One region of the Streptomyces sp. NPDC012637 genome, then DNA from elsewhere that is predicted to be linked to it. Evidence: riboswitches for the same ligand, from Rfam matches in the RefSeq annotation. Region 1 holds a riboswitch; each other region holds the start of a gene.
The links. Region 1 has a riboswitch for cyclic di-AMP ahead of ACFY8W_RS33250 (transglycosylase family protein). Riboswitches for the same ligand answer to the same signal wherever they lie in the genome.

Region 1 (7,623 bases):
GGCGGAGTCGCCGCGGGTCATGAAGGCCCCGCCGACGAGGACCACGGAGGGTCCGGAGCCCCGGCGCTCGTAGGCGATGACGGTGCCGTCGGCGGAGGTGACCGTCGCGGAAGGCGTGTCGATGGACATGAGGATCCCTTCCCCCAGGAGATCTTGGGAACTGGACCGTACAGTACCCGTTCGGGTACTGGTCGGTCCAGTACTCTTTCGGGTGCGGGGAAGGCGACGAAGGAAGACAGAAGGAGCTGACGATGGACGCCCGATCGGCGCGCAAGCACCAGTCGATCCTGGAGGCCGCGACGGAGGTGTTCCTGTCCAAGGGATACGCGGGGACGAGCATGGACGACATCGCCAGGCTGGCGGCGGTGTCGAAGCAGACGGTCTACAAGCACTTCGCCGACAAGGAGAAGCTGTTCGCCGAGATCGTCCTGGCCACCACCGACGGCATCGACGGCATGATCGACGCGGTGGCGGACGTCCCCGTCGACCCGGCGGGCCTGGAGGACGGCCTGCTCCGGCTGGCCCGACGGTTCACGGTCACGCTCACGCAGCCCCACGTGCTCCGGCTGCGCCGGCTGATCATCGCCAACGCCGACCAGTTCCCCGAGCTCGGCGCCACGTGGTACGAGCGGGGCTTCGAGCGGGTACTCGCCAACCTCGCGGACACCTTCCGGCGGCTCGCCGACGCCGGACTGCTCAGGACCGACGACCCGCTCCTCGCTGCACACCACTTCGCCGGACTCCTGCTCTGGATCCCGGTGAACAAGGCGATGTTCCACGGCAGCGCGCAGCACGACGACGCCGACCTGGAGCGCTACGCCGCCGAGGGCGTCCGCGTCTTCCTCGCCGCCTACCGCTGAGCGGCCCCGCCGGGACGCCTTGTACGGTCGGAGGGTGAGCACCACCCCGCCGCCCGTACCTCCCGCCCCCGAGCTCTTCACCTGGGAGTTCGCCACCGACCCGTACCCGTCCTACGCCTGGCTGCGCGAGCACGCGCCCGTGCACAAGGCCACCCTGCCCAGCGGGGTCGAGGCCTGGCTGGTGACGCGGTACGGGGACGCCCGGCAGGCGCTGGCCGACCAGCGGCTCTCGAAGAATCCCGCGCATCACGACGAGCCCGCGCACGCCAAGGGCAAGACGGGCATTCCCGGCGAGCGCAAGGCCGAGCTGATGACGCATCTGCTCAACATCGACCCGCCGGACCACACCCGGCTGCGGCGCCTGGTCTCGAAGGCGTTCACGCCGCGCCGGGTGGCGGAGTTCGCGCCGCGCGTGCAGGAGCTGACGGACCACCTCATCGACGGCTTCGCCGCGCGGGGGAGCGCGGACCTCATCCACGAGTTCGCCTTCCCGCTGCCCATCTACGCGATCTGCGACCTGCTCGGCGTCCCGCGCGAGGACCAGGACGACTTCCGGGACTGGGCCGGGATGATGATCCGGCACGGCGGCGGACCGCGCGGCGGCGTGGCGCGCTCGGTGAAGAAGATGCGCGGCTACCTCGCCGAGCTCATCCACCGCAAGCGGGAAGGCCTGGGGCAAGGAGAGGACGACGACCTGATCTCCGGGCTGATCCGCGCCTCCGACCACGGCGAGCACCTCACCGAGAACGAGGCCGCCGCCATGGCGTTCATCCTCCTCTTCGCCGGGTTCGAGACCACCGTGAACCTCATCGGCAACGGCGTGTACGCGCTGCTGCGCAACCCCGGGCAGCGGGCCCGGCTCCAGAACTCGCTGGCCGCCGGGGAGACCGGGCTCCTGGAGACCGGCGTCGAGGAGCTGCTGCGCTACGACGGGCCGGTGGAGCTCGCGACCTGGCGCTTCGCGACCGAGGCGCTGACCATCGGCGGGCAGGAGATCCCGGCGGGCGATCCGGTGCTCGTGGTGCTCGCCTCGGCCGACCGGGATCCGGCGCGGTTCGACGGGCCGGACACCCTGGACCTCGCACGGCGGGACAACCAGCACCTCGGGTACGGGCACGGCATCCACTACTGCCTGGGAGCGCCGCTGGCGCGCCTGGAGGGGCAGACCGCGCTCGCGACGCTCCTGACTCGCCTGCCCGATCTGCGACTTGGCGCAGACCCGGCGGAACTGCGCTGGCGCGGCGGGCTCATCATGCGCGGACTTCGCACGCTTCCGGTGGAATTCTCCCCCGCACCCTGACTGACATCCCGTCAATACTGTGATGTTTACGTGATCTGCGCTGCATCAGCTTGTGACTCACGTTCGAATGCCGCTACTTTCACCCGCAGTCTCAGCTGTCACGCGAAAGGGCATTCCGCATGCGCTCCGGAAACGGACGACACCGCAGACCCCGCCAGGCCCCCGCCATCGTCGTCGCCGCGGGTGTGACCGGCTCGGCCCTGGCGTTGCCGCTGCTCGCCACGGGTTCCGCATCCGCCGCCGACGCCGCCACGTGGGACCGCGTCGCCGAGTGCGAGTCGGGCGGGGCCTGGAGCGCCAACTTCGGCAACGGGCTCTACGGAGGGCTCCAGTTCACCCAGGAGAGCTGGGAGCGCCACGGCGGCCTCGCCTACGCGCCGAGCGCGGACCTCGCGAGCCGCGCCCAGCAGATCGCCGTCGCGGACAAGGCGCTCGCGGCCGGTGACAACCAGTGGGCCACCTGCGCCCCGATCGCCGGCCTGACCAACGACGGCAAGGCGCCCGCCGTCGACCCGGGCCCGGGCACGCCCGCCGAGGAGTCGGCGGGCCCCCGCCCCGAGTCGAACCGGACCGACGGCCTGCCCGCCGGCTCCACCGCGACGGCTCCCGAGCCCTCGGCCACGACCACCACCCCGGCGGCTCCCGCCACCCCGACGGGCCCGGCGTCCGGCACTCCCTCGACGGGCACGCCGACCACGCCCGCCACCCCCGCGACGCCCGGTACGCCCGGTACGCCCGACACGTCGGTTACGCCCGGTACTCCGGAAACGCCGGACGCGACCGCTCCCGGCACCGGCAAGCACCGAGGTGACGCCGCGACAGAAGAACCGGGCATGACGGACACCGCGCCCGAATCCGGACGCCACGCGGCCCCGGACGCGACCCCGGCCGACAAGGCGGGCGAAAGTGCCGAGGGTTCGAGGGACGCCGACAAGACGGACAAGCCGGACGAATACACCGTTCAGCCGGGTGACAGCCTGTCGGGCATTGCGCAGGAGAACGGCCTCACCGGCGGCTGGGCCGCCCTCTATGACGCCAACAAGAAGACGGTCGGCTCCGACCCCGACCTCATCCTCCCTGGTCAGAGCCTGGAGTTGGAGCTCGACGAGCTCGTGGGCAAGGGGTAGTTCGCGGCTGAATGTCCGCTTCTGTGCAAGTGAGACATGGGTCTCTCTTGCCGAACGGGCGTGTCACGACCGCAAACTTTGCCGAGGTCGCCCCTCACCTGCGCAAACACCTCCTGACGGAGTGCAAGTAGGGGCGATTTTCCCGGGTTGATGCCCTTTGAACTTCTCCCGGGTGTGTGTCTACGGTCGTGACCGCTCGCCACCGCGGGCCCCGCCGACCGGTACGCCGAATCCTGCCGCCGGACGGAGGGAACAGTCGTCGCGCAAGCGCCGAAGGCAGGAGCGGGGGACCCAAGGTAAGTGCCGGCCCCGGCCGTTGAGACAGACGGCCGACGACCGGCTTGGGGTGAAGCCGCGTGCTAGGACACGCGGCCGGGCAACTCACTCGCCCGAACCCGACAGCTCACCTCGTAGGCGTCGGTGAGGAGAACTTCCATGCTGCTTTCCGGCAAGGGCAAACACCGCCGTTCCTCCAAGGCCACCCGCGCCATCGCGCTCGCCGGTGCCGCCGGTGTCGCCGTCGCGGCCCCGCTGATGGCCGCCGGCACCGCCTCGGCCGCCACGGCCTCCGAATGGGACGCCGTCGCCCAGTGCGAGTCCGGCGGCAACTGGTCCATCAACACCGGCAACGGCTACTACGGCGGCCTGCAGTTCTCGGCCTCCACCTGGGCCGCGTACGGCGGCACCGCCTACGCCGCGACCGCCGACCAGGCCTCCAAGTCGCAGCAGATCGCCATCGCCGAGAAGGTCCTCGCGGGCCAGGGCAAGGGCGCGTGGCCGAGCTGTGGCGTGGGCCTCTCCGGCGCCACGTACAGCGGCGGCTCCGCCGAGAGCACCACCACCGCTCCGAAGCGCTCCACCGAGCAGCCGACGACCCGCAGCGAGCAGCGCCAGGCCCCGAAGCAGTCCGCCCCGAAGCAGACCGCCCCGAAGAAGGCCGACGCCAAGAAGACCGTCACCACCCCGACCGGCAAGAAGGTCAAGAAGGGTGACGGCGAGTACAAGGTCGTCGCCGGCGACACCCTCAGCAAGATCGCCCAGGCGCACGGCGTCAAGGGCGGATGGGCCAAGCTCTTCGAGCTGAACAAGGACGTCGTCGACGACGCCGACCTGATCTACCCGGGCCAGCAGCTCCACCTCAAGTGAGCCTGCCGACCCACCCGCGGTGAGTGACCACCCCGGTCCGGAGTGCCCTTCCCCCGTGCGCTCCGGGCCGGGGTTTCCTCGTCCCCGGACCCTACCGATGAGTAGGTAAGGGGTCTTTCGTCCTCAGATGCATGCCCTTGGGTCCTTTTTCGTCCCAGGGGGCGGGCGCCCGGCTGGCCGGAGCCCCCGGGCCGGTTAGGCTCGTGTCGCAAGGCGTACGAGACCTTGCCGCATGCGTCACAACCAGCGTCACATCCCAGAAGGAGATGCTCGTGCCGTCCATCGACGTCGTCGTAGCCCGGGAAATCCTGGACTCCCGAGGCAACCCCACGGTCGAGGTCGAGGTCGGCCTCGACGACGGCAGCACCGGCCGTGCTGCCGTTCCGTCCGGTGCCTCCACCGGTGCGTTCGAGGCCCTCGAGCTCCGCGACGGTGACCCCAACCGTTACCAGGGCAAGGGCGTGGAGAAGGCCGTTCTCGCCGTCATCGAGCAGATCGGCCCGGAGCTCGTCGGTTACGACGCCACCGAGCAGCGCCTGATCGACCAGGCGATGTTCGACCTGGACGCCACCCCGGACAAGTCCTCGCTCGGCGCCAACGCCATCCTCGGCGTCTCCCTCGCCGTCGCGCACGCCGCCTCCGAGGCCTCCGACCTGCCGCTCTTCCGCTACCTCGGCGGCCCGAACGCGCACCTGCTGCCCGTTCCGATGATGAACATCCTGAACGGCGGCTCGCACGCCGACTCCAACGTGGACATCCAGGAGTTCATGATCGCGCCGATCGGCGCGGAGTCCTTCTCCGAGGCCCTGCGCTGGGGCACCGAGGTCTACCACACCCTCAAGTCCGTCCTGAAGACCAAGGGCCTGTCCACCGGCCTCGGCGACGAGGGCGGCTTCGCCCCGAACCTGGACTCCAACCGCGCCGCGCTCGACCTCATCGTCGAGGCCATCAAGCAGGCCGGCTACGTCCCGGGCAAGGACATCGCGCTCGCGCTCGACTGCGCCGCCTCCGAGTTCTACAAGGACGGCAAGTACGAGTTCGAGGGCAAGTCCCGCTCGGCCGCCGAGATGACCGAGTACTACGAGGAGCTCGTCGCCGCGTACCCGCTGGTCTCCATCGAGGACCCGCTGTTCGAGGACGACTGGGCCGGCTGGAAGGCCATTACCGAGAAGCTCGGCACCAAGGTGCAGCTCGTCGGCGACGACCTGTTCGTCACCAACCCGGAGCGCCTCGCCCGCGGCATCGAGGAGGGCAGCGCCAACGCCCTCCTGGTCAAGGTCAACCAGATCGGCTCGCTGACCGAGACCCTGGACGCCGTCGAGCTGGCCCAGCGCAACGGCTTCAAGTGCATGATGTCCCACCGCTCCGGCGAGACCGAGGACGTCACCATCGCCGACCTGGCCGTCGCCACCAACTGCGGCCAGATCAAGACCGGCGCCCCGGCCCGCTCCGAGCGCGTCGCCAAGTACAACCAGCTGCTGCGCATCGAGGAGATCCTCGACGACGCCGCGGTCTACGCCGGCCGCAGCGCCTTCCCGCGCTTCAAGGGCTGAGCGGCCAGGGCTGACCTGCCCTGACGCCGTCGACACGCGGCTTGCGCCCGGAGAACTGAATAGGGCGCAAAGGCGTAGCGAAGCGAAGCGTCCCCGCACTCGGTCCCGTACCGTGTGCGGGGACGCACGTGTGATCAGGGGAGGCACTGGACATGGCCGTGAAGGACCGGGACCGGTTCTCGACCGCGACCCGGATCAGGCTGCTCGGCGAGCAGACCGCCGCCCGTGTCTACCGCTCCCAGACCCGCCGTCAGGCCCGCCGCTCCCGGCTCACCGGCCGCGCGGCGTTCCTCGCGCTCGTCGTCTGCTCGCTCGTGGTGGCGCTCGCCTACCCCATGCGGCAGTACGTCTCCCAGCAGGGCGAGATCGCCGATCAGGAGCGCAGGGCCGCCGAGGCGGCGCAGCGGGTGGAGGAGCTGCGGGACGAGAAGGCCCGCCTCCAGGACCCGGCCTACGTCCGCCGCCTCGCCCGCGAGCACCTGCACTACGTGATGCCCGGCGAGACCGGCTTCACCGTGAACGACCCCGAGGCCGAGCAGCGGCCCCGGACCGAGCAGGGCGCGTCGGACCGTCCCTGGTACGACAACCTGTGGGACGGCGTGGACCGCGCCGACCGCCCGTAACCCCTCCACTCCCTCAGCAAGGCAGACATGGAAACGCCCCCTCCGCAGACCGAACGCACCGAGCCCACCGCCGCGGACGTCGCCGCGTTCGAGGAGCAGCTCGGCCGGCCGCCGCGTGGCCTGCGCGCCATCGCGCACCGCTGCCCGTGCGGCAACCCGGACGTCGTCGAGACCGCGCCCCGGCTTCCCGACGGCACGCCGTTCCCGACCACGTACTACCTGACCTGCCCGCGCGCCGCCTCCGCGATCGGCACGCTGGAGGCCAACGGGGTCATGAAGGAGATGCAGGCCCGGCTCGCCACCGACCCGGAGCTCGCCGCCGCCTACCGGGCCGCACACGAGGACTACATCGCGCGCCGCGACGCCATCGAGGTCCTGGAGGGCTTCCCGAGCGCCGGCGGCATGCCGGACCGGGTCAAGTGCCTGCACGTGCTCGTCGGCCACTCGCTGGCCGCGGGTCCGGGCGTGAACCCGTTCGGCGACGAGGCCCTCGCGATGCTGCCGGAGTGGTGGGCGAAGGGCCCGTGCGTGACGCCGTGCGCCGACAAGGACGAGGAAGAAGGAGCGAAGTGACCAGGGTCGCGGCAATCGACTGCGGGACGAACTCCATCCGCCTCCTGGTCGCCGACGTGGCCGCGCCCGACAGCGCCTCCGGCGCGGGCTCGACCGGCGAGCTGGTCGAGCTGGACCGGCGGATGACGATCGTCCGCCTCGGCCAGGGCGTGGACAAGACCGGCCGCCTGGCGCCGGAGGCCCTCGAGCGGACCTTCGCCGCCTGCCGCGCGTACGCCGAGGTCATCGAGGAGCTGGGGGCGCACAAGCTCCGCTTCGTCGCCACCTCCGCCTCCCGCGACGCCGAGAACCGCGAGGACTTCGTCAACGGCGTCGTCGGGATCCTGGGCGTGGAGCCCGAGGTCATCACCGGCGACCAGGAGGCCGAGTTCTCCTTCACCGGCGCCACCGGCGAACTGCACGGCGACGACCGCCGCCTGGTCGTGGACATCGGCGGCGGCT
Region 2 (7,623 bases), on a different contig from region 1:
CACCAGCACCCGCTCACCGGGGCGGACGTCCGCGGCGTCGACGAGCGCCTGCCACGCGGTCAGGGCGGCGAGCGGCAGCGCCGCCGCCTCCACGTGCGTCAGGGACGCCGGCTTCGGGGCGAAGTGGCGGGCCGGTGCCACCACGTACTCGGCGTACCCGCCCGCCTGGCGCGGGAAGTGCGGCATCCCGAAGACCTCGTCGCCGGGGCGGAAGACCCCGACCCCGGGCCCCACGGCCTTCACGGTGCCGGACACGTCCCAGCCGACCACGGGAACCTCGCCCCACGTGATGAGCGCCCCGCTCGCGCGGGTCTTCCAGTCCACCGGGTTCACCCCGGCGGCGTGGACCCGGACCAGGACCTCGTTCAGTCCCGGCTCGGGGCGCTCCACCTCGCGCTCGACCAGGGTCTCCGGTCCGCCCCAGCGCTCCACGACCATCGCACGCATGCCGTCCGCCTCGTTTCCGTCTCTCGTGTCCGCGTGTCCGTCGTCGTTCGACCGGACCGCTCCACCATCGGGCACCCGTCCACGGCACGGTATTGGCCAGCTGGCCATGATGTGTCAGGATCTGGCCATGAGCGACACCGCGGACACGGCCGTACGGGACGAGCAGGACCAGCGGGACCAGTCAGACGAGCAGGACCAGCCGGCACAGCGGGTCGAGGAGGTGGAGCGGGCGGGCGGCCTCCGCAGCACACCGCACCGCGTCGCCGTGCTCGCGCTTCCCGGTGTGCCCCCCTTCGAGCTCGGCATCCCCTCGCGGGTCTTCGGCAGCGCCCTGGACGCCGAGGGCCGGCCGTTCTACGAGGTCACCGTCTGCACGGCCGACGGCGCGCCCGTCCTCAGCGACGCCGGTTTCACCGTGCAGCCCGCGGCCGGCCCGGAGGCGCTCGCCACGGCCGACACGGTGATCGTGCCGCCCACCCACGCCATGCCCGAGCTGGGCCGGGGAGGCCCGCTGCCGCCCGAGGTCCGCGCGGCCATCGCCGGGATCCGGCCGGGCACCCGGCTCGTGTCGATCTGCACCGGCTCGTACGTGCTTGCCGCCGCCGGGCTGCTCGACGGCCGGCCGGCCACCACGCACTGGAACCTGGCACCGGAGTTCCGCCGTGCCTTCCCCCGGGTCAAGGTCGACGAGGACGTGCTCTTCGTCGACGACGGTGACGTCCTGACCTCCGCGGGCGTGGCCGCGGGCGTCGACCTGTGCCTGCACATGATCCGGCGCGACCACGGTGCCGCGACCGCGAACCGCGCCGCCCGCATGTGCGTCGTACCGCCCTGGCGTGACGGGGGCCAGGCCCAGTTCATCGACCGGCCTGTACCGGAGCCCACCCTGGCCGGCACCGCCGCCACCCGCGCCTGGGCCCTCGAACACCTCACGGAACCGCTCACCCTCGCCCGGCTCGCCGAGCACGCCCGGATGAGCCTGCGCTCCTTCACCCGCCGGTTCCGCGACGAGGTCGGGATGACGCCCGTGCAGTGGCTCACCGCCCAGCGGCTCGAGCTCGCGAAGCAGCTGCTGGAGACGACCGACCTGTCGATCGACCTGGTGGCGCACCGGGCCGGGCTCGGCTCCGGGAACTCGCTGCGCGCCCACATGAGGACGGCGTTCGGCGTCTCCCCCGCCGCCTACCGCCGCGCCTTCGGCACCTCCGCCCCGCCGCCGCGTCCGACGGCCGCCGTCACAGGCGTGCGGGGGGCGTAGGGCGGGCCGGCGCGGGTAGCCGCCGGGGCGTGGCCGATCGATCGGCCCCCGTGCAGACGGTACGAGGAGGGCTCGGCACCATGGCCGGTGACGGTGAGTTCGAGCGCGACCGGAGCTACATCACGACGCGCGTCACGGCGGACGGGCGGGACGGCCGGCCCGTGGAGCCGGGGCGCTACCGGCTGGTCATCGCACGGGCCTGCCCGTGGGCGAACCGGGCCGCGATCGTGCGGCGGCTCATGGGCCTGGAGGACGTCCTGTCGATGGGCGTCGCCGGGCCGGTGCACGACGAGCGCAGCTGGTCCTTCCACCTGGACCCCGGCGGCAAGGACCCCGTCCTCGGCATCGAACGGCTCCAGGAGGCCTACTTCCGGCGCGAGCCCGGCTATCCGAAGGGCATCACCGTGCCCGCGATCGTCGACGTCCCCACCGGGGAGGTGGTGACCAACGACTTCGAGCGGATCACGCTCGACCTGGGCAGCCAGTGGACGGCCCACCAGCGGGAGGGCGCGCCGGACCTCTACCCGGAGGGGCGGCGCGAGGAGATCGACGAGATCGCCGACCAGGTGTACGAGGACGTCAACAACGGCGTGTACAAGTGCGGTTTCGCGAGCGGCCAGGCGGCGTACGACACGGCGTACCGGAGGCTGTGGGAGCGGCTCGACCGGCTGGAGGAGCGCCTCTCGGGGCGGCGCTATCTGGTCGGCGACACCATCACCGAGGCCGACGTCCGCCTCTTCCCGACCCTCGTGCGCTTCGACGCCGTCTACCACGGCCACTTCAAGTGCAACCGGCAGAAGCTGACCGAGCTGCCCGCCCTGTGGGGTTACGCGCGGGACCTCTTCCAGACGCCCGGCTTCGGCGACACGATCGACTTCGAGCAGATCAAGCAGCACTACTACGTCGTCCACCACGACATCAACCCGACCGGGATCGTGCCCCGCGGCCCCGCCACCGGGGAGTGGCTCTCGCCCCACGGCCGGGAGGCGCTGGGCGGACGCCCCTTCGGCGACGGCACGCCGCCCGGGCCACCGCCGCCGTCGGAGCGAGTGCCCCCGCCCGGCTGACCCGCCCTCCGCCCGGCCGCCCTCCGCCGGCCGGCTGCCCTCACCGACGACCGCTGGCGCGAGCTCCGCTCCCGGGAGGGGGCGGCGGCCTTTCGTGCCGCGGCGGAGGACCGCGAGCGGGCGGCACGCCTCCATACGGGCGTCGGAGCGCCGCGTTCGGCGTGTCGCCACGGTGATCGCGGGGCGCGGAAACGTATCTGTGCCTTCATGACCCACTGCATGGAACACCCGCTGTACGCACACCTGCGCGAGCGCTTCGGTGACGAAGCCGAGTGGCCGGAGGCGACCGGTCTGATCGCTCCCTACCTCCGGATCGTCGTCGAGGCCCTGGGACCCAGGGACGCCGTGACGTTCCTGACGGCGGTACGTGAGGCCCTCGACGAGGAGGCGGCCCGGGAAGGAACGATTCATCTCGGGTTCGGCGCGCACCTCTGGGCGAGACTCGAGGCCGTCTCCTGGGGCGGTTCACCGGCGAAGACCTCGGCGTGGGAGGCGGCCCTGACCATGCACCGCCTCGCCCGGCTCGCGCCGGAGCCGGGCCGGCCGGTGCTCCCGGCCCTCGTCGACACCGCCTTGTACGCCTGTGGCGGACTGCGCCTCGCGGCCGCGCGCTAGGAACGGCAGGCCGCGCGCCAGGAGCGGCGGGCCGGGGCCCGTCCGGCTCTGATCGGCCGACAGGTCCCGGGCTGCGCCCGGTGGTTCAGGGCGTGGTCCGCACCGGGAAGCTGGTCGGGTGTCCCTGCTCCTTCAGCCACGGCAGCACCTGCTTGAGCGCCGCGACGGTCTGGCTGCGGTCGCCGCCGCCGTCGTGGAAGAGGATGGTCGGTCCGTTGGGCAGCTCCTGCTTCACCGTGTTGACGATGGCGTTCGTCCCCGGCAGCTCGAAGTCCTTCGTGTCCACGTTCCAGCCGAGCGGCCGCATCCCGGCCTCCGCGGCGATGCGCCGGCTGTTCGGGGTGAACGCGCCGCCGGGGGCCCGGTAGTACTCCACCTTCGCTCCCCCGGCCGCGTCCTCGATCATCCGCTTCGCGTCGAGGATCTGCTGCTTCTGGTAACCGACGGGCTTCTTGTCCATGGTGGTGTCGTGGGACACGGTGTGGTCGCAGAGCCGGTGGCCCTCCGCCACGACCCGCTTGACCAGCTCGGGGAACTCCTTCGCCCGCGGACCGACCATGCAGAACACGGCCTTGACGTCGTTCTCCTTGAGGATGTCGAGCACCTTGGGCGTCCACCGGGGGTCGGGGCCGTCGTCGATGGTGATGTTCACCGACCTGCCGCCGGCCTCCGCTCCGTGCGCGATGCTCTGGGGCACCTTCACCGGCGGCACCTGTGCCGGCCCCTTGGCGTCCTCGCCCGGCACCCGCTGCTCCTGCCGCTTCCCCGCCGCCTGGGCCTCGGCCTCGGTGTCCGTCAGCGCGGCGGCCCCCCACGAGGCAAGACCGATCGCGACCGCCGACGCCACCACGGCTATGTGTGCGGTGTACTTGCCCTTCAGCCCCATGCGGTGCCCACTCCCAGCGTCTTCGTCCCGAACGGCTCCCGCAGGGGAGGACGGCAGAGACGGCGGGAAGGTTTCATCGATTTCCGGGAGAACGACACGGCCGGGCGCCCCGTGAGGGGTGCCCGGCCGTGTCGGCGGCGGCGAACCGGTCGGTCAGTAGGCGCCGAAGACGTTGTCGATGGAGCCGTAGCGGTCGGCGGCGTAGTTGCAGGCGGCCGTGATGTTGGCGACGGGGTCGTACGGGTCGTTGGCGGTGCCGGCGACGTGGTAGGCCCGGAACGTGGGGTCGATCACCTGGAGCAGGCCCTTGGACGGGGTGCCGGCGAGGGCGTTGGAGTCCCAGTTGTTGATGGCGCGGGGGTTGCCGGACGACTCGCGCATGATGTTGCGGTAGATGCCGTCGAAGCTACCGGGGATGCCCTCGCGGGCCATGATGTCGAGGGACTCGCGGATCCAGCCCTCGAGGTTGTCCGCGTACGTGTAGCCGGTGGAGCCCGCGGCCGCGGCCTTGGTGGCGGCGCTGGCGACGGCCTTGACCGCCGGGGCCGGGGCGGAGGCGGCCGAGCCCGTGGTGACGGAGGCGCGGGTGACGGAGGACCGGGTGGCGGTGGACGGGGCCGCCGGGCGGGGCGCGGTCCGGGTGGCGGCGACGGAGAGCTTCTGGCCGGGCCGGATGAGAGCCGGGTCCTTGCCGACGACCTTCCGGTTGTCCCGGTAGAGCTTCTTCCAGCCGCCCTTCACGCCGTACTTCCGGGCGATCTTCGAGAGCGAGTCCCCGGTGACGACGGAATACTTCACCGGAGCGGCCTTGGATGCCGCCTTCGGAGCCTTATCCGCGACCGCCTGGACGGCCGCGGAGAGCGCCGGCTTTGCCACTGTGACGGAGTTCGCGCCGTGTGGGGCGACGGCGGCCGCACCGGTGGCTCCGGCCAGCGGGAGCGCGAGCGCGGCGCTGCCGGTGAGGCTCACGGCGGCGATGCCGCGGGCGAGCGGGGCGTTCTTGGGGCGGCGGTGCTTGCCGTGTCCACGCATGGCGGGTTCCTCTCCTCCGCCTGCGAGGTGAGCTGTCGGGTTCGGGCAGGAGATGCCCGGCCGCGGCATGCGCGGCTTCACCCCGAGCCGTCCCCGGAGACCGGGACCGGCGGCAAACCTGGGTCCCCCGCTCCTGCCGGAAGTGTGGTGAGTGCGGTCGCCCGGACGGCGGCAGGATTCGGCGTTTCCGTCCGGTTGCGGGGTGACGCTATGCGAAAACAAATCCGGAAAACAAGGCAGGAATTCATCCCGGCAAATCGATCTACCCGGAATTCCCAAAGGATCATTCAGGCCGGCCACCGCCCTCGCGCCAACCCTTTTCCGGCATGCCGGATCTGACGCCACGGCAGCAGCGACGGGGACAGGCCGGGCGTGATTCAGATCACGCGCCCCGGCCGGGTCCTTTATGCGGGAGCGAAATACCCTGTTGCGGAATCGGATCAGCATTCCGGTATTGCAGTGGAATAACCGGACATCGTCCGGTTTGCCCTGCAATGCGGATCGGATCAGCCGCGGCCGTGCGGCGGCACCAGCCGCTCCGCGACCATGGAGGCCGGGTCGCCCATGAGGATCGTGTAGTGGTTGCAGTCCGGCACGAACTCGGCGGTCAGGCTCGGCGCCTGCGCGGTCCAGTGGTCGACGAGCGCGGGCGGCAGCATGGCGGGCGCCTCGCCGAGCAGCCCGAGCGGCGCGTGCAGCAGCAGCGTGGGCACCTTCAGACCGGCCAGGTCCGTGCCGAACGACGCGGCGCTGGTGAGGAGTTCCCGCCCGTCCTGCCGCACCGCCGCCTCCTGGGCGCGCGAGCGGCGGGCGCCCTCGGGGCCGGTGAGGTCGTAGCGGACGTACGCCTCGATGTCCTCGTTCCAGTGCGGCCCGAGCGCCGGGTGCGCGCGGAAGAAGTCGACGTAGGCCTCGTCGCTGTCGTACGTCATCGAGAGCCGGGCGAGCGCCGGGCCCAGACTGGCGCCGAGCACCGCGTCGGGGTCGGCGTCGGCGGGCAGCGGGAGCGGCAGGCCGCCGTCGACCAGCAGGAGGCGTGCGAAGAGGCCGGGCTCCCGGGCGGCGGCACGCAGCGCCACGTAGGCGCCCATGGACTGCCCTGTCAGGGCCACGGGTCCGCCGTCGCCCCAGGTCCGGGCCGCCGTCACGAGATCGGCGGCGTGCCGGTCGATGCCGTACGGGCCGGGGGCGGTCGAGCTGCCGCCGCGGCCTCGCAGGTCGACCGCGTACAGCGACCAGTCCGCCGGCAGGTGCCGGGCGACGGCCGCGAAGGACATCCCCGAGGCCGATATGCCGTGGGCGGCGACGGCGGTCCGCGGTCCGGTGCCGAAGCGCAGCACGCGGAGCGTCGCCCCGTCCACGGGGAGGTCGAGCGGTATCGGTTCGGGTGCCGGCCGCGGTCCGTCCGGACGGGTCATGGTCGCGTCTCCTCGTCTGCCTGGTGCTCGGTGTGTCCCGGCGTGAATCTGCTCGGTGTGGTGCCGCTCGGCGTGGCGCTGCTCGGCGTGGTGCTGCTCGGGTGCGTCGCTGCTCGGCCCGCCTGCGCAGGGCTTGCCCGTTCAGGGCTTGCCTACGTCGGGCTTGCCCGTTCAGGGCTTGCCTACGTCGGGCTTGCCCGTTCAGGGCTTGCCCGTACTCGTCCCGCTCTCGCACCCCGCCCGTTCGCCATGACGAACTCGGCTCCCACGGGCGGCTGTTGGGGCAGGTCGACCGTACCCCAACGGGGCGACGGGCCTCGGGCCGGTCAGAGCGCCGGTCCGCCCGGGACGACGAGCCCGCTCTCGTAGGCGACGACGACCGCCTGGGCACGGCTGTCGACGTTCAGCTTGCTCATCGTGCGGTTGAGGTGGGTCTTGACCGTCGCCTCGCCGATGTAGAGCTGCTCGGCGATCTCCGTGTTCGACAGGCCCCGGGCCGTGAGCCGCAGCACCTCGCACTCCCGGGCGGTGAGGACGTCCAGGTCCGCGACGGCGCCGGTGGCCGGCTCCGCCTGGTTCACGTACGCCTCGATCAGCCGGCGGGTCACGCTCGGCGCGAAGAGCATCTCGCCGCCCGCCACGGCGGTAACGGCCTCGATCAGCCGCTGGGGCCCGGTGTCCTTCAGCAGGAATCCGGAGGCTCCGGCGCGCAGTGCCGCGTACACGTACTCGTCGAGGTCGAAGGTGGTCAGGACGAGGATCCGCGGGGTGGGACCGTCGGAGCGGGCCAGGATGCGTTCGGTGGCCGTGGTGCCGTCCATGCCCGGCATGCGGATGTCCATGAGGACCACGTCGGGCCGCACGCGGGCCGCCTGGAGCACCGCGGACTCCCCGTCGGCG
Region 3 (7,623 bases), on a different contig from region 1:
ACGGCCGTTCTCGTGCGGGACGCCATGGCGGTCTTCGCCGAGCGGAACCTGTAGCCGCAGGCAACCGGTAAGTCGGTACGGCCGCAAATAAAGGGTGGCCAAAAGCGCGCATGTCCTTTTGCGTGGCCCGTGTGTCGCCCGTAACCTCGCGCACACCATGAGTGACCGGGCTGTGACGGTGCGCGAAGCAGGACGGCGGGCGCCCGCCGTCCTGCTGCTGTTCGCGCTCGTCGCCCTGCTCGCCGGCGTCTGCCACGGCGCGGACGGGCACGCGCTGCCCCTCACCGCCGGACCCGCCGGGTCCGCGGGCGTCAGCGCCTCCGCGCCCGTCCTGCCGCACGGCTGCGAGCGGCCTGGCGAGGGCTGGTCCTTCGACGCCCACCTGCCCGCGCAGTCCGCCGGCACCCAGCTGTCGGCGCCGGACGCCACGGGCGCCGTCCTCCTCGCGCACGACGAGGTGTTCCCCGAGGCCCCGCACGCGCGCTGCGTCCGCGGCAGGGCCGGGCCCGGGCCCGAACCGGGAAGTCTGCTCACCGCCCTCGGAGTGAACCGGAACTGAGCCGGGTCGCGCACCACCACGACCACGGCTCCTTCCGTACGCCCGCGCACGCGCGGGACCTCACCCAAGGGACGCAAACCCCCATGACGCACCCCGCCAACCTCCTCTCCGTCGCCGAGCAGACCGTCGGCAACACGCCCGTGCTGTGGATGGACGACGGCTACTGGGCCAAGCTCGAAGGCTTCAACTTCGGCGGCATCAAGGACCGCGCCGCGCTCCACATGGTCGAGCAGGCCCGCCGCCGCGGCGAGCTGCGGCCCGGCGCGCCGATCGTCGAGTCCACCTCCGGCACCCTCGGGCTCGGGCTCGCGCTCGCCGGGATCCTGCACGGCCACCCCGTCCACGTCGTCACCGACCCGGGTCTCGAACCGATCGTGGAGCGGATGCTGACCGCCCACGGCGCGCAGGTCCACGTCGTGCCGGAGCCCAGTCCGCAGGGCGGCTGGCAGCAGGCACGGATGGACCGGGTGGCGGAACTACTCCTCGCCCTCCCCGGCGCCTGGTGGCCCAACCAGTACGGGAACCCCGACAACCCGGAGGCGTACGCCGGGCTCGCCGCCGAGCTCTCCGAGCAGATCGACCGCGTCGACGTGCTGGTCTGCGCGGTCGGCACCGGCGGCCACTCGGCCGGGATCTCCCGCGCCCTGCGCGCGACCTCCAGCCCCGCGCTCGAACTCGTCGGCGTCGACTCCGTCGGCTCCACCGTCTTCGGGCTGCCGGCCGGCCCGCGGCTGATGCGCGGGCTCGGCTCCTCCATCCACCCCGGCAACGTCGACCACGGTGCCTTCGACGAGATCCACTGGGTGGGTCCCGCGGAGGCGGTACGGGCGGCCCGCCGGCTGGCCGCCCGGCAGTTCGCGACCGGCGGCTGGAGCGTCGGCGCGGTCGCGCTGGTCGCCGGCTGGCTCGCCCGCACCCGGCCGCGCGGCACCCGGATCGCGGCGGTCTTCCCCGACGGGCCGCACCGCTACTTCGACACCGTGTTCAACGACGAGTTCTGCGCGGCGCACGGCCTGCTCGACGGTCCGGTACGGGAGGAGCCCGTGGCCTTCGCCGAGGGCGAGCCGGTCAGCGGCTGGACCCGGCGCGTCGTGGAGCGGGCCCGATGAGCCGTCGGACGGCCGGGCCGGCGGGCAGCACCACCGCGGCCCCGAAGGGCGGCATCGGGAAGCGGTCGCGCGGCTTCGAACCGGCCGTGCGGCTGCTGTTCCTCAACCAGCTCACCATCAACCTCGGCTTCTACATGCTGATGCCGTACCTGGCGGCCCATCTGGCCGACGGGCTCGGCATGGCCGCCTGGGCGGTCGGCCTGGTGCTCGGCGCGCGGAACCTCTCCCAGCAGGGCATGTTCCTCGTCGGCGGCGCGCTCGCCGACCGGCTGGGCTTCAAGCCGCTGATCGTCGCCGGCTGCGCGCTGCGGACGGCCGGCTTCGGGGCGCTCGCCTTCGCGCAGTCGCTGCCGATGCTGATCGCCGCCTCGCTCGCGACGGGCCTCGCGGGTGCGCTGTTCAACCCGGCGGTGCGGGCGTACCTGGCGGCGGAGGCGGGAGAGGAGCGGCGCGTCGAGGCGTTCGCCCTGTTCAACACGTACTACCAGGCGGGCATCCTGCTCGGGCCGCTGGTCGGGGTGGCCCTGACGGGGGTGTCGTTCCGGCTGACGTGCGTGGTGGCCGCGCTCCTGTTCGCCGCGCTCACCCTCGTACAGCTGAGGCATCTGCCCGTACGGCACAAGGACGACGGGGCGGCCGGGGCGGCCGGGCAGGACCGGGGGCAGTTCCGGACGGTGCTCGCCAACCGGGTCTTCTGGCTGTTCTCGCTGGCGATGACCGGTTCGTACGTGCTGTCCTTCCAGGTCTACCTGGCGCTGCCGCTCGCCGCGGGCGGCACGGCGGCGACGACCGCCCTGTTCGCGGTGTCGGCGCTGGTCGCGCTCGCCGGACAGCTGCGGATCACCGCCTGGTGCAAGGCGCGGCTCTCCCGGGAGCGGTGTCTGGTCCTGGGGCTCGCCCTGATGGGGGCGGCGTTCCTGGTGCCGGCCGCGCTGGGGCGCTCGCTGCCCGCGCTGCTGCTGTGCGCGGCGGTCCTGGCGGTCGCGAACGCGGTGCTCTACCCGTTCGAGATGGACACGGTCGTCGCCCTGTCCGAGGGCCGCTGGGTCGCCACCCACTACGGGCTGTACAACACGGTCTGCGGGGTCGGCATCACCCTGGGGAACCTGGGGACGGGCGCGCTGCTCGACGTGACGGGCTGGTCGGCGGTGCCCTGGCTGGTGCTGTGTGCGGTCGGCCTCGGCTGCGCGGCCGCCATGGCGGCCCTGGCGCGGGGCGGGCGGCTCGCCGTACGCCAACCGGCCGAGGAGGAGTCGCCGAGCCGTACGGCCTGACGGCACCCTGAGGTGGGCGCGGAACGGTCCGCCGCCGTGGACGGACGGGCGGACCGGCCGACCGACCGGGCAGGAGAGCACAGGTGGGGCGAGCAGCGGCGGCCGGCGGAGCGGGCGGTGAGGTCCCGGGCGGCGGCGCGGGCCCGTACCGCGGTGCCCGGCGCTTCCTGCGGGCCCTGCCTCCGCTGCTGATCCTCGGCGGCGTGGCGTACGACCTGTCCACGCCGCCGACCTACACGGCGGCGCCGCTGTACTCGGCGGCGCCGCTGATCGCGGCCCCGTTCTTCTCCATGCTGACGACGCTGGTCACGGGGCTCGCCGCGGTCCTCGCGAGCATCGGGCTGCACCTCTACAACGGGACCGCGGACAGGATCCCGGCGCTGACGGAGACGCTGACGGTCGTCACGGTCTCGGCGCTCGCCGTGCTGATCAACCGGGTGGTGCGGCGCAGCGGGGAACGGCTCGCCTCGGCGAGGGTGATCGCCGAGACGGCGCAGAAGGCGGTGCTGCCCACGCCCGCCGAGCGGATCGGCGGCCTCCAGATCGCGGCGCGGTACGTGGCGGCCCAGGCGGACGCGTTCATCGGCGGCGACCTGTTCGCGGTGCAGGACACCCCGCACGGGGTGCGGATGGTGGTGGGCGACGTGCGGGGCAAGGGCCTCGACGCGGTGGAGGCGGTGGCGGTGGTCATCGGCGCCTTCCGGGAGGCGGCCGAGCAGGAGTCGACGCTGGAGGGCGTGGCGGCGCGCCTGGAGCGGGCGCTGGCCCGGGAGGGCGCGCGGCGGGCGGGTCTCGACGCCTTCGAGGGCTTCACGACGGCGGTGCTGGCCGAGATCCCGGGCGGCGACCGGGTCGTACGGGTGGTCAACCGGGGGCATCCCGAGCCGCTGCTCCTGCACGCGGACGGCGGTGTCGAGCTGCTGCGGCCGAGCGAGGCCGCGCTGCCGCTGGGCATGGGGGACCTGGGCGTGTGGCCGGACCGGGCGGACGTGACGCCGTATCCGCAGGGCGCGACGCTGCTGTTCTACACGGATGGTCTCTCGGAGGCGCGGGACTCGGCGGGGGTGTTCTACGAGCCGGGGGCGCGCCTCGCGGGGCGGATCTTCCCGGGGCCCGAGGAGCTGCTCGACGCGCTGGTGGCGGACGTGCGCCGGCACACGGACGGGGGTACGACGGACGACATGGCGCTGCTGGCGGTGAGCCGCCGGGCGGCGGGGCAGCCGGAGCGGCGGCGGACGATGCCGGTGGTGCCGCCGGACGGGGCCGGGCCGCAGCATCCGGAGGCCCTCTCGTCGCGACCTCGGGCGGACGGTGACCGGCCGTAGTCGACAGGTGTCCCTCCGATAACAATTGACGTAACGTCAGTTCCGGAGTTTGCTCCTGACGCTTTTCTGAGTGGGGGTCAAATCGGGCGATGCCCTCCCAATTCAGCTAATGATCAAGGGGAACAGCTTGGAATCGGGTGGTCGAGTCTATTAACGTTCGATAACGCAGCGCGGTCGTCACAGCCGTCGCAAGAGACGGCACCGTGCGCGCGCGCCGAATCCCGCAAGGGAACCGGGGAACCACCACTTGGGGTGAATCGGGCCCCACCGCACTCGTCCGCCTCGTGCGACCGTGCGGCACAGCCCGTAGGAGACCTTCCTGCTCCGAACCCGTCAGCTAACCCGGTAGGCGAGAAGGAAGGAAAGGAGAGCGCCTCCGTGGCGTCCAACACCCCGGCTCCGCAAGCCCCCTTCGCCTCCTACGACGCCCCCGGCGCGGCGGGCGCCCTGGACGGGGCCGCGGAGGAGTGGAACCCCACCGAGGACTCCCTGCGGGACCGGAACCGCTCCGGCGGACGCCACCGCGTCGTCAAGCAGCGCTCCAACTTCGCCCGTTCCTCCACCGTGCTCGGTGTCGGCGTCATCGCCGCCGTCGGCGCGGGCGGCCTGGCCACCGCCCAGCAGAAGCCTCCGGTCTCGATAGCGCTGCCGGACCTCGACCTGCCCGACGCCTCCGAACTGCCGGGCGTCGGCGACCTGATCGGCTCGGACGCCGAGAGCAAGGGCATCGCGGACAGCGCCGGCAACAACGCCCAGCCGCTCACCGCGCTCACCTACACCACCGCCGCGAACGAGGGCGCCGGCACCGACGGCGCGGACACCCGGGCCGGGACCAGGACGTCGACCGACGCCGGCGAGGCGCTGCGCGCCCGCATCCTCCAGCAGGCCGAGCAGCAGCAGGCCGCCGCGGACGCCGCGGCCAAGGAGGCGGCGGAGAAGGCCGCGGCCGAGAAGGCGGCGGCGGAGGCCGAGGCCAAGGCCGACGCGGCGGAGCAGGCGGCCGCCGAGGCGAAGAAGAAGGCCGAGGAGGAGGCCGCGGCGAAGGCCGAGGCCGAGCGCCTCGCCCAGCTCGCCGCCAGCTACGCGCTGCCGACCTCCTCGTACACGATCACCTCGACCTACGGCCAGGCCGGCTCGATGTGGTCCTCCGGCTACCACACCGGCCTGGACTTCGCCGCTCCCACCGGCACCCCGGTCAAGGCCGTCCACGGCGGCACCGTGCAGTCCGCCGGCTGGTCCGGCGCGTACGGCTACCGCATCGTCCTGGAGCTGGAGGACGGCACCGAGGTCTGGTACTGCCACCTCTCGTCGATGACCGTCGGCGCCGGCCAGTCCGTCGGCACCGGCGAGACCATCGGCCGTGTCGGCGCCACCGGCAACGTCACCGGCCCGCACCTCCACCTCGAGGTGCACACCCCGTCCGGCGACGGCATCGACCCGGCGGCGTGGCTGAACTCCAAGGGCCTGAGCGTCTGACCTGCGCAACCGCGGATCCTGCCGCACCGCCGGAATACGCCCGGTGGTGCGGGAGGTTGATCGACCCATGACTTCTCTTCGCCAGCTGGGCACCTCCGACCTGCACGTCTTCCCGCTCGCCCTGGGCGGCAACGTCTTCGGCTGGAGCGCCGACGAGGCGCAGTCCTTCGCCGTCCTCGACGCCTACGCCGCCGCCGGCGGCAACTTCGTCGACACCGCCGACGTCTACTCGGCCTGGGCCGAGGGCAACGAGGGCGGCGAGTCCGAGACCGTCATCGGCCGCTGGCTCGCCTCCCGCGGCAACCGCTCCGACATCCTCGTCGCCACCAAGGTCGGCTCGCACCCGCAGTACAAGGGCCTGAGCGCCACCACCATCAAGGCCGCCGCCGAGGAGTCGCTGCGCCGCCTCGGCACCGACCACATCGACCTCTACTACACGCACTTCGACGACGAGTCGGTCCCGGTGGAGGAGATCGTCACCGCCCTCGACCAGCTGGTGAAGGACGGCAAGGTGCGGGCCGTCGCCGCCTCCAACATCTCCCCGGAGCGGCTGCGCGCCTCCCTCGACTTCGCCGAGGCCGAGGGCCTCGCCCGCTACGTCGCCCTGCAGCCGCACTACAACCTGGTGTCCCGCGAGACCTACGAGGGCCCGCTCCTCGACACCGCAGCGCAGGCCGGGCTCGCGGCCGTGCCGTACTTCGGCCTCGCCTCCGGCTTCCTCACCGGCAAGTACCGCCCCGGTGCCACCGTCTCCAGCGTCCGTGCCGCGGGCGCCGCCAAGCACCTGGAGACCGAGCGCGGCCAGAAGGTGCTCGCCGCACTCGACGCGGTCGCCGAGGCGCACGGCGCCGAGCCCGCCACCGTGGCCCTCGCCTGGCTCGCCTCCCGTCCGACGGTCGTCGCCCCGATCGCCTCGGCCCGGACGGTCGAGCAGCTCCCCGCGCTCGTCGCGGTCGCCGACCTGACGCTGACCGAGGCGGAGCTCGCCACGCTGACCGAGGCCTCCGAGGCGCCCGCCGCCTGATCAGCCGCGGTACGGGTTGTAGCCGCCGTAGTCCAGGTACTGCGGCGGCACCCACACCCGGCCGGTCGCCCGGGCCGCGTACGTCAGGGCGGGCGAGGCCACCTGCCGCCGCTGCCACAGGTGGTGCAGCAGCTCCTGCTCGCGGGCCGCGAAGTCCGGCGCGGCCTGCCCGCGCCGCGCCCGGTGGCGAAGGAACGCCAGCGTCGTCGCGAACGCCTCGTACTCGCCGACGGCCTGCGCGCCCGGCTTGCCGAAGGTCCGGGCCGCATAGCCGCGGGCCATCGAGCGGGCCCGCATCGAGGAGAGCGCGAGCGGTTCGTCGTGAGCGAGCCAGCCGGCCGTCGCGTAGGCCGGGAGCTCGCCGGATATCGTGCGCAGCTCCTTCTGCCGGCTCCATATCGCGAGCCAGGTGAGCAGTCCGAACACCGGCACCATGAACATCCCGTAGACGAGGACGAACGCCAGCGGGTGGAAGGTCGCCGAGCCGTTCCACAGCGCGTGCAGGCCCATCGCGAGGAGCAGGCCGGCGGACGGCAGCAGCCACAGGCGGGTGCGGCGGAACCGGGCACCGGCCGGGAGCAGCGCGGCGAAGCCGAGGCCGAGGCCGGTGAGCGACGTGAACAGCGGGTGCGCGAACGGGGACATGATGACCCGGGCGAAGAAGGTGGCCATGGTGACCGAGCCGAGGCCGTCGGCGCCGAACTCCTGGTCCTCGCCGAAGGCGTTGCCCAGGTAGAGGATGTTCTCGGTGAAGGCGAAGCCGGTGGCCGTGAACCCCGCGAAGACCAGGCCGTCGACCGGCCCCGTGAAGTCCCTGCGGCGGAAGAGGAAGAGCAGCAGCAGCGCCGCTCCCTTG
Region 4 (7,623 bases), on a different contig from region 1:
TGCCCAAGGCCGCCCTCGACGGCCGGGCGGCCGATCTGCGGGTGGTGGTGATCGACGGCCGCGCCACCCATGCCGTGGTCCGCACCAGCCGCTCCCCCATGACCAACCTCCATCTGGGCGGCGCCCGGGGCGATCTGGAAGCGGTCCGGGCCGCGACGGGCGCGGCCGGCGGCAGCCTCGCGGACGCGCTCGCCGTCTGCGAGCGGGCCGCCGCGGCCTTCCCCGGCACCCGCTGCGTCGGCGTCGACCTGCTGCCCTCCGGCGGCTGGCGCCGCTTCTCGGTGGGCGAGGTCAACGCCTTCGGCGATCTGCTGCCCGGGCTCACCGGGCTGCCGGGCAGCGGCGCCGAGGGCCGGGACACCTACGCGGCCCAGGTCGCCGCCCTCGTCCGTACGCGAACCACAGGAACGAGCACTTCGTGAACCCCCCCGTCCGCTGCCCCACCCGACATGAACGAGATCGTCGGCAGCCACGACATCCTCCTCGTCACCCTCGACACGCTGCGCCACGACGTGGCGGCCGAGCTCGCCGCCGAGGGCCGCACACCCCACCTGGCCCGTCATCTGCCCGGCGGCGTCTGGGAGCGACGGCACGCGCCCGGCAGCTTCACCTACGCCGCCCACCAGGCCATCTTCGCCGGATTCCTGCCGACGCCGGCCACACCCGGGCCGCATCCCCGTCTCTTCGCCGCCCGGTTCGCGGGCAGCGAGACCACCGCCGACGGCACCTACGTCTTCCACGACGCGCCCGACCTGGTCTCGGCGCTCGCGCACGAGGGCTACCGGACCGTGTGCATCGGCGGCGTCGGCTTCTTCAACAAGCAGCCGCCGCTGGGCTCGGTGCTCCCCGGCCTGTTCCAGGAGAGCCACTGGGAGCCCTCCTTCGGCGTGGCCTCGCCGACCTCCTTCGAATCCCAGGTGGCCCGCGCCGAGGAGGTCGTCGCCGCGCTCCCCCGCGACCGCCGGCTCTTCCTCTTCGTCAACGTCTCCGCCCTGCACCAGCCCAACTGGTTCCACCGGCCGGGCGCGACCCTCGCCGACGGCGACACCCGGGAGACCCACGCCGCCGCCCTGGAGTACGTGGACCGCCACATCGGCAGGCTGTTCGCCGCGATGAGCAGCCGGCGCGACTGCTTCGCGATCGTCTGCTCCGACCACGGCACGGCATACGGCGAGGACGGCTTCACCGGCCACCGCCTGGGTCACGAGAGCGTGTGGACGGTGCCGTACGCGCAGTTCGAACTGACCGGCCCGGACCGGGACACGAAGGAGACGGCCGCATGAGCCCCGCGACCACGACCACGGCCACGGGCATCACCACGGCCACGGCCCGGAACGGCCCCGTGCCCTCGACCGGGAGCGCGGCCGGCCTCCCGCGCCCGTACCGGAGTTACGTCTACGCCTACCCGCACAAGACGGCGTACCGCCCGCTGGCCGACCGGCCCGCGCTCGCCGGGCTCTGGGCCGACGAGCCGAAGGACGCGCTGTCCCTCTACGCGCACATACCGTTCTGCGAGGTCCGCTGCGGCTTCTGCAACCTCTTCACCCGCATCGGCGCCCCTGACGGGCTGACCACCCGCTACCTCGACGCGCTGGACCGGCAGGCCGCGGCCGTACGGGAGGCGCTCGGCGACGACGGCCCGGTCCGCTTCGCCACCGCCGCCTTCGGCGGCGGCACGCCGACCTTCCTCACCGCCGCCGAGCTGTCCCGCCTCTGTGACATCGCCGAGCTGCGCATGGGAGCCGATCTGCGGGCGGTACCCCTGTCCGTGGAGACCTCGCCGGCCACGGCGACCGCCGACCGGCTCGCGGTGCTCGCCGAGCGGGGCGCGACCCGGCTGAGCATCGGCGTGCAGAGCTTCGTCGAGGCCGAGGCAAGGGCCGCGGTGCGCCCGCAGCGCCGCGCGGACGTCGAGGCCGCCCTCGGCCGCATCCGGGACACCGGCGTCCCGGTCCTCAACATCGACCTGATCTACGGCATCGGGGGCCAGACCGAGGAGTCCTGGCGCCGCTCGCTCGACGCCGCACTCGCCTGGCGTCCCGAGGAGCTGTACCTCTATCCGCTGTACGTGCGCCCGCTGACGGGTCTCGGCCGGGTCCAGGACCCGGCGGCGGCCGACCGGGAGTGGGACGAACAGCGGCTCCGCCTCTACCGGCACGGCCGCGACCACCTCCTCGCCCACGGCTACGAGCAGGTGTCGATGCGCATGTTCCGCCGGGCGGACGCGCCCGCGCTGGGTCCCGACGACCACGCCTGCCAGACGGACGGCATGATCGGGCTGGGCTGCGGCGCCCGCTCGTACACCTCGCGGCTGCACTACTCCTTCGACTACGCGGTGGAGATGCGCGAGATCCGCTCGATCATCGACGGCTACACGGAGACGGCCGACTTCTCCCGTGCGGAGGTGGGCCGCCGGGTCGACGCCGACGAGGCGCGCCGCCGTCATCTGCTGCAGTCGCTGCTCCAGGCCGAGGGCATGCCGGTGGACGGCTACGCGGCCCGGTTCGGCGGCTCGCCGTTCGCGGATTTCGGGGCCGAGCTGGCCCGGTTCGAGCAGTGGGGCTGGCTGGACACCGACGCCCCGGACGGGTTGCTGCGGCTGTCGCCGGAGGGACTGGCGTACTCGGACGGGCTCGGCCCGGAGCTGTTCTCGCCGGCGGTGCGGGCGGCGATGGCCGCGTACGAGGCGAAGTAGCGGGGCCGGGATGGATCTGACCCTGCTCTACCGGGGGCCGCTGGCCTCCTGCGACTACGACTGTCCGTACTGCCCGTTCGCGAAGCGCCGCGACAGCCGGGAGCAGCTGCGGGCCGACCGGGCGGCGCTGGAGCGCTTCGCCGCGTGGGCGGCCGGACGGACCGGGGACCGGCTGCGGATCCTGTTCACGCCCTGGGGAGAGGGACTGGTGCGGTCCTGGTACCGGCGGACGATGGTGGAACTGTCCCGGCTGCCGCACGTGGAGCGGGTGGCCATCCAGACCAATCTGAGCTGCCGTACGGAGTGGCTGGCGGAGGCCGACCTCGGCTCGCTGGCGCTGTGGTGCACCTACCACCCGGGCCAGACGCCGTACGAGCGGTTCCTCGGCAAGTGCCACGACCTCGCCGCGCGGGGCGTCCGCTTCAGCGTGGGCGTCGTCGGTCTGCCCGAGCACCGGGAGCACGCCCGGCGGCTGCGGGCGGAGCTGCCGGAGCAGGTGTACCTGTGGGTGAACGCGGCGGAGGGCCGTACGTACACGGACGAGGAGGCCGAGGACTGGACGGCCCTCGACCCCCTCTTCCCGTACAGCCGGCATCCGCACGCCTCGGCGGGGCTCCCCTGCCGCACCGGCGAGTCGGTCGTCTCGGTGGACGGCGACGGGACGGTGCGGCGCTGCCACTTCGTCCGCGCCGAGCTGGGCAACCTGTACGACGGCTCGTACCGCGCCGCGCTCCGCCCGCGCCCCTGTCCGCTCGCCGTCTGCGACTGCCACATCGGCTACGTGCACCTGGAGACGCTGCCGCTGTACGACGTGTTCGCCGGCGGCGTCCTGGAACGGATCCCGGCCCTGCCCTAGAGGGGGATGAGGTCGGGCCGCTTGGCCTCGACGTGGTCGCCGGAGCTCTCGCCGCGCAGTCGGCGCCCGATCCACGGCACCAGGTACTCCCTGGCCCAGTGGATGTCGTCCTTGCGGACCTCCAGGGTGCCGCGCGGCGGCCGCGGCGGCCACGGCTGCTCCGGGTCGGCGGGTACGGGCCTGCCGAGGACCTGGGCGGCGCGCAGCGCGACCCGGGTGTGGCCCTCGGGCGACAGGTGGAGCCGGTCCTCGTCCCAGGCGCGGCGGTCCTGGACGGACTTCAGCGACCACAGGTCGAGCACCGGGCAGCCGTACCGGTCGGCGATGGCGCGGACGTGCCCGTTGTACGTGGCGATCTTGCCCCTCAGGTGCTTGAGGAGGGGCACGTCGCGGGTGTCGAAGCCGGTGGTCACCATGACGGTGCCGACGGCGGAGGTGAGGTCGGCCACCGCGCGCTCGAAGCGCTCGGCGACGTCGTCGGGGTCGGTGCCGGGGCGGATGATGTCGTTTCCGCCCGCGCAGAAGGTCACGAGGTCCGGGGCGAGTTCCTTCGCCCGCGGGACCTGTTCCACGACGATCTGGTCGAGTAGGCGCCCCCGTACGGCGAGATTGGCGTACCGGAAGTCCTCGTGCTCCGGCAGTTCGTCGGCCAGCAGGACCGCGAACCGGTCCGCCCAGCCGACGAAGGTCCCGTCGGGCCCGGGGTCTCCGACGCCTTCGGTGAAGCTGTCACCGATCGCCGCGTACGACCCGAATGCGTTCTTGTCTGTTGATCTCGAATCGTCTGCCACGGGAGCACATCCTTCCCCTCGGGATGTGACCTACGCGACCGTAAGGAGGGGTTGACGGTGGGTGACATATGCCACCGATAAAGATTCCACCAAGCCGGAATACGCCGGAGGCCCGGCACTGGTGTGCCGGGCCTCCGGAGTGCCGCCGCCCGTGACGACGGGGTGCTGACGTGAGGTCAGATGCCCACGCCGTGCTGGCGGAGGTAGGCCAGCGGGTCGATGTCGGAGCCGTAGCCCGGGCCGGTGCGGATCTCGAAGTGGAGGTGCGGTCCGGTGGAGTTGCCGGTCGAACCGGAGAGACCGATCTGCTGGCCGCCGCTCACGGACTGGCCGGCGGAGACGGACAGCGAGGAGAGGTGGGCGTACTGGGAGTACGTGCCGTCGGCGTGCTGGATGACGACCTCGTTGCCGTAGGCGCCGCTCCAGCCGGCGGAGTGGACGGTGCCGGGGCCGACCGCGCGGACGGAGGTGCCGGAGGAGGCGATGAAGTCGACACCGGTGTGGTAGCCGGAGGACCACATCGAGCCGGAGGCCCGGTACGGGGTGGAGATGCCGCCGCCGACGGGGGCGACCCAGCCGGAGGAGCTGGCCGCGCCGGCCGACGAGGAGCCGGCGGACGAGGACGAGGAGGAGGCCGAGTCCGAGGAGGCGACGGCCGGGGCCGAGGCGCGCTCGCTGCCGCGGGAGGCGCGGGCGGGCGCGTCGTCACCGTTCTTGGCGGAGCTCTTGGGCGCGGCGGCCTTGGGCGCGGGCGTCGCCTTGGCGGTGTTCTTGGCGCCGAGGGTGAGCTTCATGCCGGGGAGGATCAGCGAGGGGTTCTCGCCGACGACCTGGCGGTTGTCGCGGTAGAGCTTCTGCCAGCCGCCGGCCAGGTGGTGCTCGGTGGCGATCTTCGACAGGTAGTCGCCGCGCACGACGGTGTACGTCTTCGCCTTGGCCGGGGCCTTGGCGGGGGTCGCGGCGGCCGGGGCAGCGGCGGCGACGGCCTGCTGCGGGGACGCGGGGGCGTTCTGCTCGGCGGCGTGAGCGCCGGTGGCACCGATCAGCGGGAGGGCGACGACGGCGCCTCCGGCGCCGGCGGCCACGAACCCGCGGGTGATCGGGTTGACCTTGGGACGGCGGTGCTTACCCTTCGCGGGCATGGCGAATTCCTCTCCGTCGCCTGCGAGGTGAGCTGTCGGGTTCGGACTGGAGATGTCCGGCCGCGTGGTCGCGCGGCTTCACCCCGAGCCGTCCTTTCGAGGGGTCGGCGTCATACCTGGGTCCCCCGCTCCTGCCGTGTACGGGTGGGTGCGGATTCCGGTCGGCGGCAGGATTAGGCGGTCCGTCCGGAGTGAGCGCGACGCTAGACGAGCGAGGACGACGGGAACAACCCAGGGGTTCCATGAATTCGATTGCCGTGTGAATTGCGGCCGGAATTCCGGTCACCCTCCGTGGATGACGGTCCCTCGATTTCCCTTTGCCCAAGGGAATTTGGGAAAGACGATCAGCCACGGTCCGTCACGGGTGAGACGCTGCTCACGCCCCGGCACCCATCTCCCCTACAACCAGGGCGCCTTATGTCCAATCAGTCAATTGGGACAGATCGCCCATTCCATCCCGATGGGGTGTGTGCGGAGCGTTCCAGCCATGATGATTGCCCCAGGAACCGATCTCGAGAGCAGGAGCAACCGTGACGCAAGCGACGACCGAGCCCGAACTCACCGGCGTACGCAACTTCCGCGACCTGGGCGGACTGCCGACCGTGGACGGCCTGTCCGTGCGTCCCGGGCGGCTCTTCCGCAGCGGCCACCTGGCGCACGCCACGACCGAGGACGCGCAGTTCCTCGCCACCCTGGACCTCCACACCGTCTTCGACTTCCGCAACGAGGCCGACCGGAACGTCGAGGGCCCGGACGTCGATCTTCCCGGCGTGCGGAACGTGAACATACCCCTGAGCGACCCGGCCGACGGCAAGGAGTTCTGGAAACTGGTCCGCAGCGGGGACGTGGCCCAGCTGCGCGAGCTGCTCGGCGAGGGCAAGGCCGCTGCCCGGATGTCCGATTCGTACCGGAAGATGATCGTCGGGAAGACCGCGGAGCACAGCCGGATCCTGCACGCCATGGCCGAGGACAGCGTCCCCGCCCTGATGCACTGCGCGGCCGGCAAGGACCGGGCCGGTCTGGCCATCGCGATCTCGCTGCTCGCGGTCGGCGTGGAGCGCGAGGCGATCGAGGAGGACTACCTGAAGTCCAACGCCCCGCACCGCCGCTACAAGGTGCAGCGCAGCTCCACCGCCCCGGACGCCATGTCGCCCGAGGTGATGGAGCTGCTGAGCCCGCTCTTCGATGCGCGGGTGGAGTACCTGCGGGCCGCCTTCGACGCCATCGGGGCGACCTGGGGCTCGGTCGACGCCTATCTGACGGAGGGGCTGCGGCTCGCCCCGGAGACCCGAGAGCGGCTGCGCGAGCGGCTGCTCACCGGCGCGTAGGCCCCTGAGGAGGTTCCCCTACTGGTTCTGCGCGCCCATGGCGAACAGCAGGTAGAGGAACGCGGCGAAGAGGTGGCCGGCGACCAGGTAGGCGAAGAGCCGGAGCACCAGGCCCTTCGGGAACTTGCCGCCACCGCGCTCCTCGCCGGTGACCGGTGCGGACTTCTCGGACATGTCGATCCTCTCGGGGGGGTCAGCGGCGGTGCGGAGTGCCGTCGCCGAGGCACAGTTCGGCGGCGGGGCTCTGCAGCAGCGTGTGGACGAACAGCAGCTCGGCGCCGCCGCGGGTGGCGGCGCCGATGCGGTGCGGGGTGAGCGAGTCGAAGTGCGCGCTGTCCCCGGGGTCGAGGACGTGCACCGTGTCGCCGAGCGCGAGCCTGACCCGGCCCTCGAGGACGTGGATCCACTCCTCGCCGGGGTGGACCCGCACGATGTCGGCGCTGGTGGCGTACGGCACGTGGACGCGCAGCGCCTGCATGGCGCGGCCCGCCGCTCCCGCGGGACGGTAGAGCCAGCCGTCGGCCTCGACGGCCTCGGCCTTCCCGCCCCGGACCACCGGGTCACGCTCGGGCGGGACCTCGCCGAGCAGCTCGGAGACCGTCGTACCGTAGATACGGGCGAGGGCCAGCAGCATCGGCAGCGAAGGCTGCCGGTTGCCCGTCTCCAGGCGCGACAGGTGCGCCGGGGAGAGGCCGGCCCGCTGGGCGGCGGCCTCCAGCGTGAGGCCGCGCCGACGGCGCAGTCCGCGCAGCTGGGGAGCGACGTCGGGCAGGACGTCGGCAACGGCGGGGACCGGGGCGGAACCCCCGGG

Region 2: it holds a riboswitch for cyclic di-AMP, as region 1 does, so the genes downstream of both, ACFY8W_RS02230 (transglycosylase SLT domain-containing protein) here and ACFY8W_RS33250 (transglycosylase family protein) in region 1, are expected to answer to the same signal.
Region 3: it holds a riboswitch for cyclic di-AMP, as region 1 does, so the genes downstream of both, ACFY8W_RS20360 (peptidoglycan DD-metalloendopeptidase family protein) here and ACFY8W_RS33250 (transglycosylase family protein) in region 1, are expected to answer to the same signal.
Region 4: it holds a riboswitch for cyclic di-AMP, as region 1 does, so the genes downstream of both, ACFY8W_RS06185 (peptidoglycan DD-metalloendopeptidase family protein) here and ACFY8W_RS33250 (transglycosylase family protein) in region 1, are expected to answer to the same signal.

What each region holds. Positions count from the first base shown of each region.
Region 1 is NZ_JBIBDS010000010.1:50,299-57,921, reverse strand. Features, by position in the region: gene ACFY8W_RS33270 (alpha/beta fold hydrolase) at 1-129, opposite strand, end outside; gene ACFY8W_RS33265 (TetR/AcrR family transcriptional regulator C-terminal domain-containing protein) at 252-860, shown strand; gene ACFY8W_RS33260 (cytochrome P450) at 895-2,160, shown strand; gene ACFY8W_RS33255 (transglycosylase family protein) at 2,280-3,287, shown strand; cyclic di-AMP (ydaO/yuaA leader) riboswitch at 3,546-3,719, shown strand; gene ACFY8W_RS33250 (transglycosylase family protein) at 3,723-4,433, shown strand; gene eno (phosphopyruvate hydratase) at 4,700-5,986, shown strand; gene ACFY8W_RS33240 (septum formation initiator family protein) at 6,139-6,609, shown strand; gene ACFY8W_RS33235 (DUF501 domain-containing protein) at 6,637-7,182, shown strand; gene ACFY8W_RS33230 (exopolyphosphatase) at 7,179-7,623, shown strand, end outside.
Region 2 is NZ_JBIBDS010000001.1:503,510-511,132, forward strand. Features, by position in the region: gene ACFY8W_RS02205 (zinc-binding dehydrogenase) at 1-447, opposite strand, end outside; gene ACFY8W_RS02210 (helix-turn-helix domain-containing protein) at 575-1,705, shown strand; gene ACFY8W_RS02215 (glutathione S-transferase C-terminal domain-containing protein) at 1,786-2,772, shown strand; gene ACFY8W_RS02220 (hypothetical protein) at 2,980-3,387, shown strand; gene ACFY8W_RS02225 (polysaccharide deacetylase family protein) at 3,473-4,273, opposite strand; gene ACFY8W_RS02230 (transglycosylase SLT domain-containing protein) at 4,427-5,305, opposite strand; cyclic di-AMP (ydaO/yuaA leader) riboswitch at 5,310-5,465, opposite strand; gene ACFY8W_RS02235 (alpha/beta fold hydrolase) at 5,812-6,723, opposite strand; gene ACFY8W_RS02240 (response regulator) at 7,050-7,623, opposite strand, start outside.
Region 3 is NZ_JBIBDS010000004.1:710,943-718,565, forward strand. Features, by position in the region: gene ACFY8W_RS20335 (TipAS antibiotic-recognition domain-containing protein) at 1-54, shown strand, start outside; gene ACFY8W_RS20340 (hypothetical protein) at 158-559, shown strand; gene ACFY8W_RS20345 (pyridoxal-phosphate dependent enzyme) at 643-1,668, shown strand; gene ACFY8W_RS20350 (MFS transporter) at 1,665-2,942, shown strand; gene ACFY8W_RS20355 (SpoIIE family protein phosphatase) at 3,026-4,267, shown strand; cyclic di-AMP (ydaO/yuaA leader) riboswitch at 4,470-4,634, shown strand; gene ACFY8W_RS20360 (peptidoglycan DD-metalloendopeptidase family protein) at 4,646-5,743, shown strand; gene ACFY8W_RS20365 (aldo/keto reductase) at 5,811-6,767, shown strand; gene ACFY8W_RS20370 (PrsW family glutamic-type intramembrane protease) at 6,768-7,623, opposite strand, start outside.
Region 4 is NZ_JBIBDS010000001.1:1,362,473-1,370,095, forward strand. Features, by position in the region: gene ACFY8W_RS06160 (STM4014 family protein) at 1-422, shown strand, start outside; gene ACFY8W_RS06165 (STM4013/SEN3800 family hydrolase) at 450-1,283, shown strand; gene ACFY8W_RS06170 (STM4012 family radical SAM protein) at 1,280-2,695, shown strand; gene ACFY8W_RS06175 (STM4011 family radical SAM protein) at 2,706-3,551, shown strand; gene ACFY8W_RS06180 (GDSL-type esterase/lipase family protein) at 3,548-4,342, opposite strand; gene ACFY8W_RS06185 (peptidoglycan DD-metalloendopeptidase family protein) at 4,519-5,484, opposite strand; cyclic di-AMP (ydaO/yuaA leader) riboswitch at 5,489-5,641, opposite strand; gene ACFY8W_RS06190 (tyrosine-protein phosphatase) at 6,015-6,812, shown strand; gene ACFY8W_RS06195 (DUF6126 family protein) at 6,831-6,986, opposite strand; gene ACFY8W_RS06200 (helix-turn-helix domain-containing protein) at 7,006-7,623, opposite strand, start outside.